Linked DNA regions of Shumkonia mesophila. Each later gene encodes a partner of the first gene's protein in a complex. Links are inferred from orthologs where the notes say so. Each region holds a gene or a part of one and is shown on either strand. Other genes may lie near its edges.

Region 1 (6,328 bases):
CTGTCGCTGTCGGACCGCGCGGTGCGCAATCTTTCGCGTGTCTATCCTGACAAGCCGCAAGCCGAGATAGGCGCCATCGTGCGCGGCATGTGGGACAACCTGGGGCGGCTTGCCGCCGAGTTCCCCCACCTGGAGGAGTTCCGTTTATACGAGAAGGGCGGCCGCGTCGAGGTGATCGGCGTCGAGCACGTCGATCAACTGCGCGACGACGGGCTTCCCGGCATCTTCTTCTCGGCGCACATCGGCAACTGGGAAATCATCTCGCTGGGGGTCACGCAGCGCGGCATGCCGCTCGATCGCGTCTACCGGGCGGCCAACAACCGCTTGGTCGAATGGCTGTACCGGCAGGGCCGCTCGGCGGCGAAAGGCGCCCTGATTCCCAAAGGAATGGCGGGGGTGAGGATGCTCCTGAAGTCGCTGAAGGACGGCAATCACCTTGCCATCATGGTCGACCAGAAGATGAACAACGGCATTGCCGTCCCCTTCATGGGGCGTCCCGCCATGACCGCCCCGGCGCTGGCCGAATTGGCCCTCAGGTTCGGCTGTCCGGTGGTGCCGGGACGTGTCCGGCGGCTCAAGGGGGCACGTTTCCAGGTCGAGGTCCTGCCTCCACTTGATCTGCCCGACACCGGCGATCGCCATGCCGACATCCTGGCCACCATGACCCGGGTGAATGAGATCGTCGAGGCGTGGGTCAGGGAAACCCCCGAACAATGGCTGTGGCTGCACAACCGCTGGCCGGACTGACGGGCGTAAATGGCCATCCTTCGACACGGGCCCTTTGGGCCCTGCTCAGGATGAGGTCGAATATGTAACTTTCTCATCCTGAGCCGCGCCGCGTAAGCGGTGCGAGTCGAAGGATGCGTCAGCGCAAAAGAAAAACGGCCGGAGGGGCTCCGGCCGTTTTCCCTTGAAGGAATGAGAAGAACTTTTCCTCAGCCCTTGCCGCTCTGGGTGGCGGGAGGGGTTGGGGTCGGCTGTTCGATCGATACGGTCTTGCCGTGGCTGGACGAACATTCCGCGGCGGCGATGCCGGGAAGCGAGAACGCCGCCACGGCGGCCAATGGGAGAATCAGTTTCCGAAAGCTCAGCATGACATCACTCCCATGATATAAGAATGCATCTTATTATCATGGGGACCCGGCCGGGCCATTTCAAGCAAGCGGATTCCCCCTCATTGCCCGGCCAGGACGGGCGTTGCCAGCAGGGCGGGGTCGAGGCGCACCTCGAACAGGCTGACGCCCCAGTGCAGATGGGGACCGGTGGCCCGCCCGCTGGCGCCGACCGTGCCGATGGGGGCGCCCTTGGCGACGGTCTGGCCCGGGTGCACCGAAACGGTATCGAGGTGGGCATAGACCGAGGCGAGCCCGAAGCCGTGGTCGATCATCACCGTTTTGCCGGTGAAGAAGAGGTTGTTTTGGACCAGCGACACGGTGCCGTCGGCGGTCGCCATCACCGGGGCACCCTTCGGCGCGGCGATGTCGACGCCGCCGTGCGGGGCGCGCGGCTCTCCATTGAGGATACGCTGGCTGCCGTAGACGCCGGAAACGCGGCCGGCGACCGGCCAGACGAAGCCCGAGCGGAAGAAGGGAGTAGCCGAATCCCGGGCCTTGGCGGCGGCGACCAGGGCCGCCTCCTCGTTGATGCGCTTGAGGGTTTTCGGATCGGGGGTCACCTGCTCGGGGGGCAGGCCGTCGATGCGCTGCACCGGGAAGTCGCGGCGGGCCACGGCAAGGGTGCGGGCTTGGCGGGCGCCGGCCGCATCGATAATGGAAATCTCGACGCTGGCCGGCGCGTCGCGATCGAACCCCAGCAGGAATTCGCCATCCGCCGAGACGCGGACCGCCCGCCCGTTGACGGTGACGGACGATCCGGGATCGGCGTGGCCGATGGCGAGCCCGCCCTGGGCGAGGTTGCCGTCGAAGCGCACCTCGGCGGCGGCGGAAAGCCCGGGGACGGCCAGCAGGAGGGCGGCGGCGAAAAGAAAGGTGGGGCGGATCATAGAAGTTTTCTCTGGCGATCGTCGTTGGCGGCGGTGCTGCGCCGGGTCCTGGTGGCCGTCCGTCCCTGGCCGCCGGCCGGCGCCTTGCTGACGGTGACCCCGGCGGCGCCGTCATGCAGGCGCAGCGTCAGGTCCATGCCCGCCGAGAGCGCCGTCACCGAGGAAACCGCGGCTCCATCGGCGGTGAGGACCAGCGCGAAGCCGCGCTCCAGCACGCGGGCATAGGAGAAGCTTTCGAGCAGGGCGGTCGCGTGGGCGAGGCGGGTTTGGCGCTCGCGGGTGAAGGTGGCGGCAAGTCGTGCCAGGGTCTGGGCTTCGCGGGTCAGCCGCTGGCCGGCCACCGCGATCTCGCGCTGCGGGGAAGGGATGCGCGCCGCGACGTGCTCGAGGCGCGTGCGCCGCCGCTCTAGGCCGGCCCTGAGGCTGTTGCCCAGCCGCTCGGCCCAGTCGTCCAGGCGCTGCGAGGCGCTCTCCAGCACGCGGCGCAGGTTGGGAAGGCCGCGGGCCAGCCCTTCGAGGCGCTGCCGGCGATCGGCCAGCAGGCGGCCGACGGCGCCGATCAGGCGGGTGCCGTCGTCGCCCACCTGGGCCATCAGCTCCAGGCGCACGGGCACCGCCATCTCGGCCGCCGCCGTCGGAGTGGGGGCGCGCAGATCGGCGGCCAAGTCGATCAGCGTGAAGTCGGTCTCATGCCCCACCGCCGAGATTAGCGGAATGGCGCTTTCCGCCGCGACACGGGCGACGATTTCCTCGTTGAAGGCCCACAGGTCCTCCAGGCTGCCGCCGCCGCGCGCCACGATCAGCAAGTCGGGACGGGGCACCGGGCCGCCTTCGGGCAGCGCGTTGAAGCCGGCGATGGCGGCGGCGATCTCGGCCGCCGCGCCATCGCCCTGCACCCGCACCGGCCAGACGATGACGCGGCGCGGGAAGCGGTCGGCCAGGCGATGCAGAATGTCACGGATGACGGCGCCGGTCGGCGACGTGACGACGCCGATCACGGAAGGCAGGAAGGGCAGCGGCCGCTTGCGCGCCGGGTCGAACAAGCCCTCGGCGGCCAGCCGCCGCTTGCGATCCTCCAGCAGCTTCAGGAGTGCGCCCTCGCCGGCCAGCTCCAGGCCCTCGATGACGAGCTGGTACTTCGAGCGGCCGGGATAGGTGGTGAGCCGGCCCACCGCGATCACCTCCATGCCGTCCTCGGGACTGAGGCCGAGGCGGCCCGCCGTGCCCTTCCAGCACACCGCGTCGATCACCGCCTCGGCATCCTTGAGGCAGAGATAGAGATGCCCGGAAGTGGCCCGCTTGAAGCCCGAGATTTCGCCCCTCACGCGCACCCACGAGAAGGTTTCCTCAACCACCGTTTTCAGGGCCTGCGAAATCTCGCTCACCGTGAAAATCGGCAGGTTGTGGTCGGCCCCGGCGTCAGGTAGGGTTTCACTCATGGCGGCAGTATCCATGATCGCCGCCGAAGCGGCAATAACACCGAAACCGGAGGGACGGCCCATGAAAATCCTGGTGGTCGGCTCGGGTGGCCGCGAACATGCTTTGTGCTGGGCCATCGCCAAATCGCCACGCTGCGGGAAGCTTTACTGCGCGCCGGGCAACGCGGGCATCGCGGCGATCGCCAAGTGCGTCCCCTTGGATGCCATGGACATCGACGGCATCGTGCGTTTCGCCGCCGAGAACAAGATCAGCCTGGTGGTGGTCGGACCCGAAGGCCCCCTGGTGGCCGGACTGGTCGACCGCCTGGAAGCGGCCGGGATCAGGGCCTTCGGGCCGCGCGCCAACGCGGCCGCGTTGGAAGGCTCCAAGGGCTTCATGAAGGACCTGTGCGAGAAGTACGCCATCCCGACGGCGGAATTCCAGCGCTTCGACGAGCCGGCCGCGGCCAAGGAATACATCCGCCGCAAGGGGGCGCCGATCGTGGTCAAGGCCGACGGGCTGGCCGCCGGCAAGGGCGTCATCCTGTGCCGCAACGAGCTGGAAGCCTATGCGGCGGTCGACCACATCATGGTCGAGCGGGCCTTCGGCGGGGCCGGTGACGAGGTCATCGTCGAGGAATTCCTGACCGGCGAGGAGGCCAGCTTCTTCGCCCTGGTCGATGGCGTGCGCGCCGTGCCGTTGGTCTCCGCCCAGGACCACAAGGCGGCCTACGACGGCGACGAGGGGCCGAACACCGGGGGCATGGGCGCCTATTCGCCGGCCCCGGTGGTGACGGCGGCCATCGCCAAAACCGTCATGAACACCATCATCACGCCGACCATCGAAGGCATGGCGGCGGAAGGGTGCGCCTACAAGGGCGTGCTGTTCGCCGGGCTGATGATCGACAAGGGGGTCCCCAAGCTTCTCGAATACAACGTCCGCTTCGGCGATCCCGAATGCCAGCCACTGATGCTGCGCCTCAAGTCGGACCTGCTGGAGGCGCTGTTGGCCTGTGCGGATGGCAGCCTGGACAAGGTGACTCTCGACTGGCATTCCGATGCCGCCCTGACCGTGGTGATGGCGGCCAAGGGATACCCGGGGGTCTATGAAAAAGGCTCGGAAATCCGGGGGCTGGCGGCGGCCAATGCCGTGGAGGGCGTCACCGTCTTTCACGCCGGTACCAAGGCGGCCGACGACACCATCATCGCCAACGGCGGACGGGTGCTCAACGTCACCGCGCGGGGCAAGACGGTGGCCGAGGCCCAGAAGCGGGCCTACAAGGCGGTGGATGCGATCGACTGGCCGGACGGCTTCTGCCGGCGCGACATCGGCTGGCGCGCGCTCAAGCGCTGAGACCGCTCTTGCGTCTTCCGGTTCCGTGGCCGCACCCCATATGAGGGGCATCACCGCGAGGAGGAAGGCGATGGACGATAAGACCCGCACCGAGCTTGAGGCCGCCGCCTTTCGCGGCTTGGTCGCGCACTTAAGGAAGCGCACCGACGTTCAGAATATCGACCTGATGAACCTGGCCGGCTTCTGCCGCAATTGCCTGTCCAAATGGTACCGGGCGGCGGCCGAGGAGCGGGGGCTGGCCATGACCGAGGGCGAGGCGCGCGAGATCGTCTATGGCATGCCCTATGCCGAGTGGCAGGCCAAGCATCAGAAGGAAGCGACGGCCGATCAGAAGCGCCGCTTCGAGGAAACCAAGCCGTTGCACGCCGACATCAGCGGCCACCGCTGACCCTTCGACTCGGGCCCTGTGGGCCCGGCTCAGGGTGAGGTTCTCTATCGGTCCTCATTCTGAGCAGCCGGCGAAGCCGGCGTGTCGAAGGATGGTTTCAGTTGGTGGCGTAGCCGAGCGCCTCGGGCAGCCACAGCGCGATCCCCGGCACCATGATGACGAACACCATCGCCAGGGCCATCGAGGCGACGAACCAGATCGCCCAGCGGATCGAGGATTCCATGGTGACGCCGCCGATCTGGGTGCTGACCATCAGGTTGACGGCAACGGGGGGCGTGAACTGGCCGATGGCGATGTTCATGGCCATCAGGACGCCGAACCAAGTGGGGTTCCAGGCGAAGGTCTTCATCAGGGGGATAAGCAGCGGCAGGAAGATCAGGTAGATCGAGATGCCGTCCAACACCATGCCTGCCAGCAGCAGCACGACCATGACGATGGCCATGATGACGTAGCCGTTGTCCGATAGCGCGAACAGCGCCTTGGCCGCCATGTCGAAGGCGCCCAGCGTGCTGCCGGCCCAGGCGAAGATGCCGGCCAGCGAGACGATGATCATGATCACCGCCGAGGTCTTGGCGGCATCGGCCATGGTGGCGTAAATGTCCCGCCAGCCCATGGTGCGGTAAATGAAGACGCCGACGATGAGGCCGTAGAAGACGGCGACCACCGCCGCCTCGGTCGGGGTAAACAGCCCGCTACGCAGGCCGCCCAGGATGATGACCGGAGCCAGCAGGCCGGGCACGGCGCCCATGAAGCTGGGCCAGAAGTCCGGCCGGCTCTTTTCCTCGCGCGCCCCGAAGTCGTGGCGGCGCGACAGCCAGACGGTGGGCACGGCAATCGCCAGGCCGGCCAGCAGTCCCGGCACCAGGCCGGCCGCGAAGAGGGCACGCAGGTCCATCCCCGGTACCATGATCGAATAGATGATCAGCGCGATGGACGGCGGGATCAGGATGGCGGTCGAGGCCGAGGCGGCGATAACGCTGGCCGAGAAGGCGCGTGGATAGCCGGCCTTGGCCATGCTGGGGATCATCACGGTGGCGACGGCCGCGGCGTCGGCCGGCCCCGACCCCGACATGCCGCCCATCAGCATGCACACCAGCACGGCGACGACGGCGAGCCCACCGCGCCGCGGCCCGACGATGGCGCCGGCGAAGCGCACCAGCTTGGCC
Region 2 (4,951 bases), on another replicon or contig:
CACGGCGCCGGGTTTTGGTGACAATGGGCGACTCGCGAAAAAACGGAAAAAAATCGGTCCTCCCCACACACCATGACCACCCTGCTGTTTTCGCATCCGATTTGTCTCGAGCACAGCAATTTCCCGGGACATCCCGAACAGCCGGAACGGTTGCGGGTGATCGATGGGGGGCTGGAGAACCCGGCGTTCTTCCTGCTGGACCGCCGCGAGGCGCCGGAAGGCGACGTCAGGGACATCAAGCGGGTTCACGCGCCCTATTACGTCGAGTCGATCCTCGAGAGCGTGCCGAAGGAAGGCTACGTCGCCCTCGATCCGGATACCGGCCTCTGCCCGGCGTCGGGTCAGGCGGCGCTCCGGGCGGTGGGGGCCGCCTGCGCGGCGGTCGATGCGGTGGTCGCCGGCGAGGCCCGCAACGCCTTCTGCGCGATCCGGCCGCCCGGCCATCACGCCGAGGCGGCGCAGGCCATGGGTTTCTGCCTGTTCAACAACGCCGCCGTGGCGGCCAGGCATGGCCGCGCCGCGTGCGGCCTGGAACGCGTGGCGGTGGTCGATTTCGACGTCCACCACGGCAACGGAACGCAGTCGGCCTTCGAGGAGGACCCGACGCTGTTCTATGCCTCCAGCCATCAATGGCCGGCCTTTCCGGGAACGGGCATGGAGCACGAGACGGGGGTCGGCAACATCGTCAACGTGCCCCTGGCGCCGGGCTCGGGCAGCGACGAGTTCCGCCAGGGATACATCCAGCGCATCCTGCCCGAGCTCAGGAAATTCAGGCCGGACCTGCTCATCATCTCGGCCGGCTTCGACGCCCACGCCCGCGATCCGCTGGCCCAGTTGCGCCTGCAGACCGAGGATTTCGCCTGGGTGACCCGCGAACTGCTCACGGTGGCGGACGAGTGTTGCCGGGGCCGGGTGGTCTCGGTTCTCGAGGGGGGGTACGACCTGTCGGCGTTGACCGCCAGCGTCGCCGTCCACGTTCGCGAACTGATGGGCATCTGACGGCTGCCGCCGTGGCCGTTTTCCTTGCCCTGGATGACGGCCCCGCATAGACTGCCGGTCCCCGGAACGAGGATCGGCATGGTTGAAAAAGCCATTCCCGCGGACGTGGCGCGGATGAGTTTCGAAGAGGCGTTGGCCGAACTGGAAGGAATCGTGCGCCAGCTCGAGGCGGGAACGGGCAAACTGGACGATGCCATCAAGGCCTACGAGCGGGGCGCCGTCCTGAAGCGCCATTGCGAGTCGAAACTGCAAGAGGCCCAGGCGCGGGTCGAGAAGGTCGTGTTGGGGCCGGACGGCCCGGCGGGAACCGATCCCATGGATATCGATTGAGGCATTCTTTGACGGATTTCAAAGCGGAACTGACCGAAAACGCCCAGGCGATCGAAGAGGAACTGGACCATCTGCTGATGATGGACGACCGCCCGGAGTCCCGGCTGGTCGAGGCCATGCGCTATTCGACGCTGGGCGGCGGCAAGCGGGTGCGCCCGTTCCTGGTGATGGCCAGTTCCCAGTTGTTCAACGTCGCCCGAAGCTGCGCGCTCCGGGTCGCCTCGGCGGTCGAGATGGTGCACTGCTATTCGCTCATTCACGACGACCTGCCGGCCATGGACAACGACGACCTGCGCCGCGGCCGTCCGACCTGCCACGTCGAATACGACGAGGCGACGGCGATTCTGGCCGGGGACGCGCTGTTGACCCGGGCGTTCGAGGTGCTGGGACATCCGGCCACCCATTCCGATCCCCAGGTGCGCTGCGACCTGGTGACCGAACTGGCCCGGGCCATCGGCGTCGACGGCATGGTCGGCGGCCAGGTGCTGGACCTGATGGCCGAACACGCGGCGCTGACGATTCCCGAGATCACCCGGTTGCAGCGCCTCAAGACCGGCAAACTGATCGGCTTCTCGTGCGAGGCCGGGGCCATTCTCGGCAAGGCGCCCGAGGCGGCGCGCGCTGCGCTCCACGCCTACGCCCACGACCTGGGGCTGTCGTTTCAGATCGTCGACGACCTGCTGGACGTCGAAGGCGACGCCGCCGAGGTCGGCAAGAAGACGCATAAGGACGGTACCGCCGGCAAGGCGACGTTCGTTTCGCTGCTCGGCATCGAACGGGCCCGGTCCCAGGCCAATATGCTGGCCGAACAGGCGGTGCAGCACCTTGAATTGTTCAAAGAGAAGGCCGACCCTTTACGGGACCTCGCGCGCTTCGTGGTCAACCGGCGCGCCTGAACCGGGTTGGGCATTTCATCGGAAGACGCAGAAGGATAGATGGTGGAAGACAAACCAACGACGCTTCTCGCCGGGGTCGGCTGCCCTGCCGATATTCGAGGCTTCACCACGGATGAACTGAAGCGGCTCGCCCAAGAGGTCCGCGACGAGACCATCCGGGTGGTGTCGATCGCCGGCGGCCACCTGGGGGCCAGCCTGGGGGTGGTCGAGCTTTCCGTGGCGCTGCATCACGTCTTCGACACCCCCAACGACCGCCTGATCTGGGATGTCGGCCACCAGTGCTACCCGCACAAGATCCTGACCGGACGGCGCGAGATGATGCGCACGCTCCGCCAGGGCGAGGGCGTCTCCGGCTTCACCAAGCGCTCGGAAAGCCCCTACGATCCCTTCGGGGCCGGCCACAGTTCGACCTCGATCTCGGCCGGGCTGGGCATGGCGGTGGCCCGCGACCTGACCGGCGAAAAGCGCAACGTGATCGCCGTCATCGGCGACGGCGCGATGAGCGCCGGCATGGCCTACGAGGCGATGAACAACGCCGGTTCCTCGGATGCCCGCCTCATCGTCGTTCTCAACGACAACGACATGTCGATCGCGCCGCCGGTCGGCGCCATGAGCGCCTATCTGTCGCGCCTGATTTCGTCGCGCTCCTATCGCTCCATCCGCCAGTTCGGCATGGAGGTGGCCAAGAAATTTCCGCGCAGCCTGGAGAAGGCGGCGCTGAAGGCCGAGGAATACGCCCGCGGACTGGTCACCGGCGGCACGCTGTTCGAGGAAATGGGCTTTTTCTACGTCGGGCCCATCGATGGCCACAATCTCGACCACCTGCTGCCGATCTTCAAGAACATCCGCGACCATCGGGAAGAGGGGCCGATCCTGATCCACGTGGTGACGCGCAAGGGCCACGGCTATGCGCCGGCCGAAGCCTCGCCCGACAAGTACCACGGGGTCGGCAAGTTCGACGTGGTGACCGGCGAGCTTTACAAGACCAAGAGCAACGCCCCCAGCTACACCAAGATCTTTTCCCGTGCCATCGTCGAGCAGGCCGAGAAGGACGACAAGATCGTCGCGGTGACGGCGGCGATGCCGTCCGGAACCGGCCTCGACGAGTTCGCCAAGCGGTTTCCGCGGCGGTTCTTCGACGTCGGCATCGCCGAGCAGCATGCCGTGACGTTCGCCGCCGGCATGGCCTGCGACGGCCTGAAGCCGTTTGCCGCCCTCTATTCGACCTTCCTGCAGCGGGCCTATGACCAGGTGGTGCACGACGTCGCCATCCAAAGCCTGCCGGTGCGCTTCGCCATCGACAGGGCCGGCTACGTCGGGGCCGACGGGGCCACCCACTGCGGGGCCTACGACCTCGCTTATCTCTGCTGCCTGCCGGGGTTCGTCGTCATGGCGGCGGCCGACGAGGCCGAGTTGATCCATATGGTGGCCACCGCGGCCGCCATCGACGACAGGCCGTGCGCTTTCCGCTATCCGCGCGGCGACGGCGTCGGGGTCGAACTGCCGGCGGCGGGCGTTGCGCTCGAGATCGGCAAGGGGCGGATCGTGCGCGAGGGCACCAAGGTCGCCGTGCTCAGCCTGGGCACCCGCTTGGCCGATGCCCAGAAGGCGGCCGAGGAACTGGCCGCCCGGGGGCTGCCGACGACCGTCGCCGACGCCCGCTTCGCCAAGCCGTTCGACCAGGACCTGGTGCGCCGGCTGGCTCGCGAGCACGAGGTGCTGATCACCATCGAGGAGGGGGCGACCGGCGGCTTCGGCTCGCACGTCACGCACTTCCTGGCCGGCGAGGGGCTGCTGGACGGCGGGCTGAAGTTCCGCACCATGACCATGCCCGACTCCTTCCTCGAACAGGACTCGGTGCCCAACCAGTACGAAAAGGCCGGCTTGACCGCGCGGCATATCGTCGGCGTCGCGCTGACGGCCCTGGGCCGCGCCAACGAAGCCGCCGCCGCCCGGAGGGCCTGACCGGCAGGGGCATCGTCGCCGGACGTCCGTTGCGGAGCGGATTTTGTGCGTGCGGTCCGGGGCGGGCCGACGTATAACCGCGCCCCCATGACATACGAACCCATTGATCATCATGCCGCATCCGGCGGTGCGGCCACCCTTTCGCCCTGGCGGAACGAAGCCGGGGCGATGACGGCCCTGGCGTGGCCGTTGGTCCTGGCCTTCCTCAGCGAGACGGCGATCGACGTGGTCGACATCATCGTCATCGGCCTGCTGGGAGCCGAAGCGGTGGCCGCCGCCGCGCTCGGCACCATGTCGTTCTTCATGATGCTGATCGTCATCCTGGGGGTGACGCTGGCGACGGCGCCGCTGGCCGCCCAGGCGATGGGCGCGCGCCAGCCCCGCCAGGTCCGGCGTGTCATCCGGCAGGGGCTTTGGGTCACTCTGCTGCTCAGCCTGCCGGCCAGTGCCGTTCTGTTCACGGCGGACAGCGTGCTGATCGCCCTCGACCAGCCGGCGGTGGCCTCGCACGCGGCGCAGGAATACCTGGCCTATCGGGCCTGGGCGTTGGCGCCGGCCGTCGCTTTCGTGGTGCTGCGCAACTTCGCCGCCGTACTCAACCGGCCGCGTCTGGGGCTGTGGGTGATCCTCGCCGCCATCCCCTTGAACGGATTCCTCGACTACGGGCTGGTCCTGGGCCGTTTCGGCCTGCCGCGCATGGGCATTGCCGGTGCCGGGCTGGCCAGCCTGATCGCCAGCACGGTCTCGTTCCTGATCATGCT

The links. The genes of interacting proteins can lie anywhere in the genome.
Region 2: the proteins of xseA (region 1) and ODR01_RS09270 are in contact, whole or in part, in a cryo-EM structure (PDB 8TXR), measured with the Escherichia coli proteins. The link is inferred for Shumkonia mesophila from one-to-one orthologs.

The regions. Positions count from the first base shown.
Region 1 is NZ_JAOTID010000008.1:112,246-118,573, reverse strand. The notes cover bases 1,221-4,205. They hold xseA (exodeoxyribonuclease VII large subunit), read right to left. Parts: upstream 3,442-4,205; coding sequence 1,999-3,441; downstream 1,221-1,998. Other genes in these bases: purD (phosphoribosylamine--glycine ligase), read left to right, coding at 3,503-4,205; ODR01_RS14600 (M23 family metallopeptidase), read right to left, coding at 1,221-2,002. In the rest of the region: ODR01_RS14610 (lysophospholipid acyltransferase family protein), read left to right, coding at 1-747; ODR01_RS14605 (hypothetical protein), read right to left, coding at 936-1,094; more of ODR01_RS14600, read right to left, coding at 1,175-1,220; more of purD, read left to right, coding at 4,206-4,774; ODR01_RS14585 (DUF1244 domain-containing protein), read left to right, coding at 4,845-5,162; ODR01_RS14580 (TRAP transporter large permease), read right to left, coding at 5,260-6,328. UniProt on the Escherichia coli protein: Bidirectionally degrades single-stranded DNA into large acid-insoluble oligonucleotides, which are then degraded further into small acid-soluble oligonucleotides.
Region 2 is NZ_JAOTID010000004.1:220,098-225,048, reverse strand. Bases 1-2,703 are described here. They hold ODR01_RS09270 (exodeoxyribonuclease VII small subunit), read left to right. Parts: upstream 1-1,077; coding sequence 1,078-1,329; downstream 1,330-2,703. Other genes in these bases: dxs (1-deoxy-D-xylulose-5-phosphate synthase), read left to right, coding at 2,265-2,703; ODR01_RS09265 (polyprenyl synthetase family protein), read left to right, coding at 1,338-2,225; ODR01_RS09275 (histone deacetylase family protein), read left to right, coding at 73-999. Outside these bases: more of dxs, read left to right, coding at 2,704-4,190; ODR01_RS09255 (MATE family efflux transporter), read left to right, coding at 4,359-4,951. UniProt on the Escherichia coli protein: Bidirectionally degrades single-stranded DNA into large acid-insoluble oligonucleotides, which are then degraded further into small acid-soluble oligonucleotides.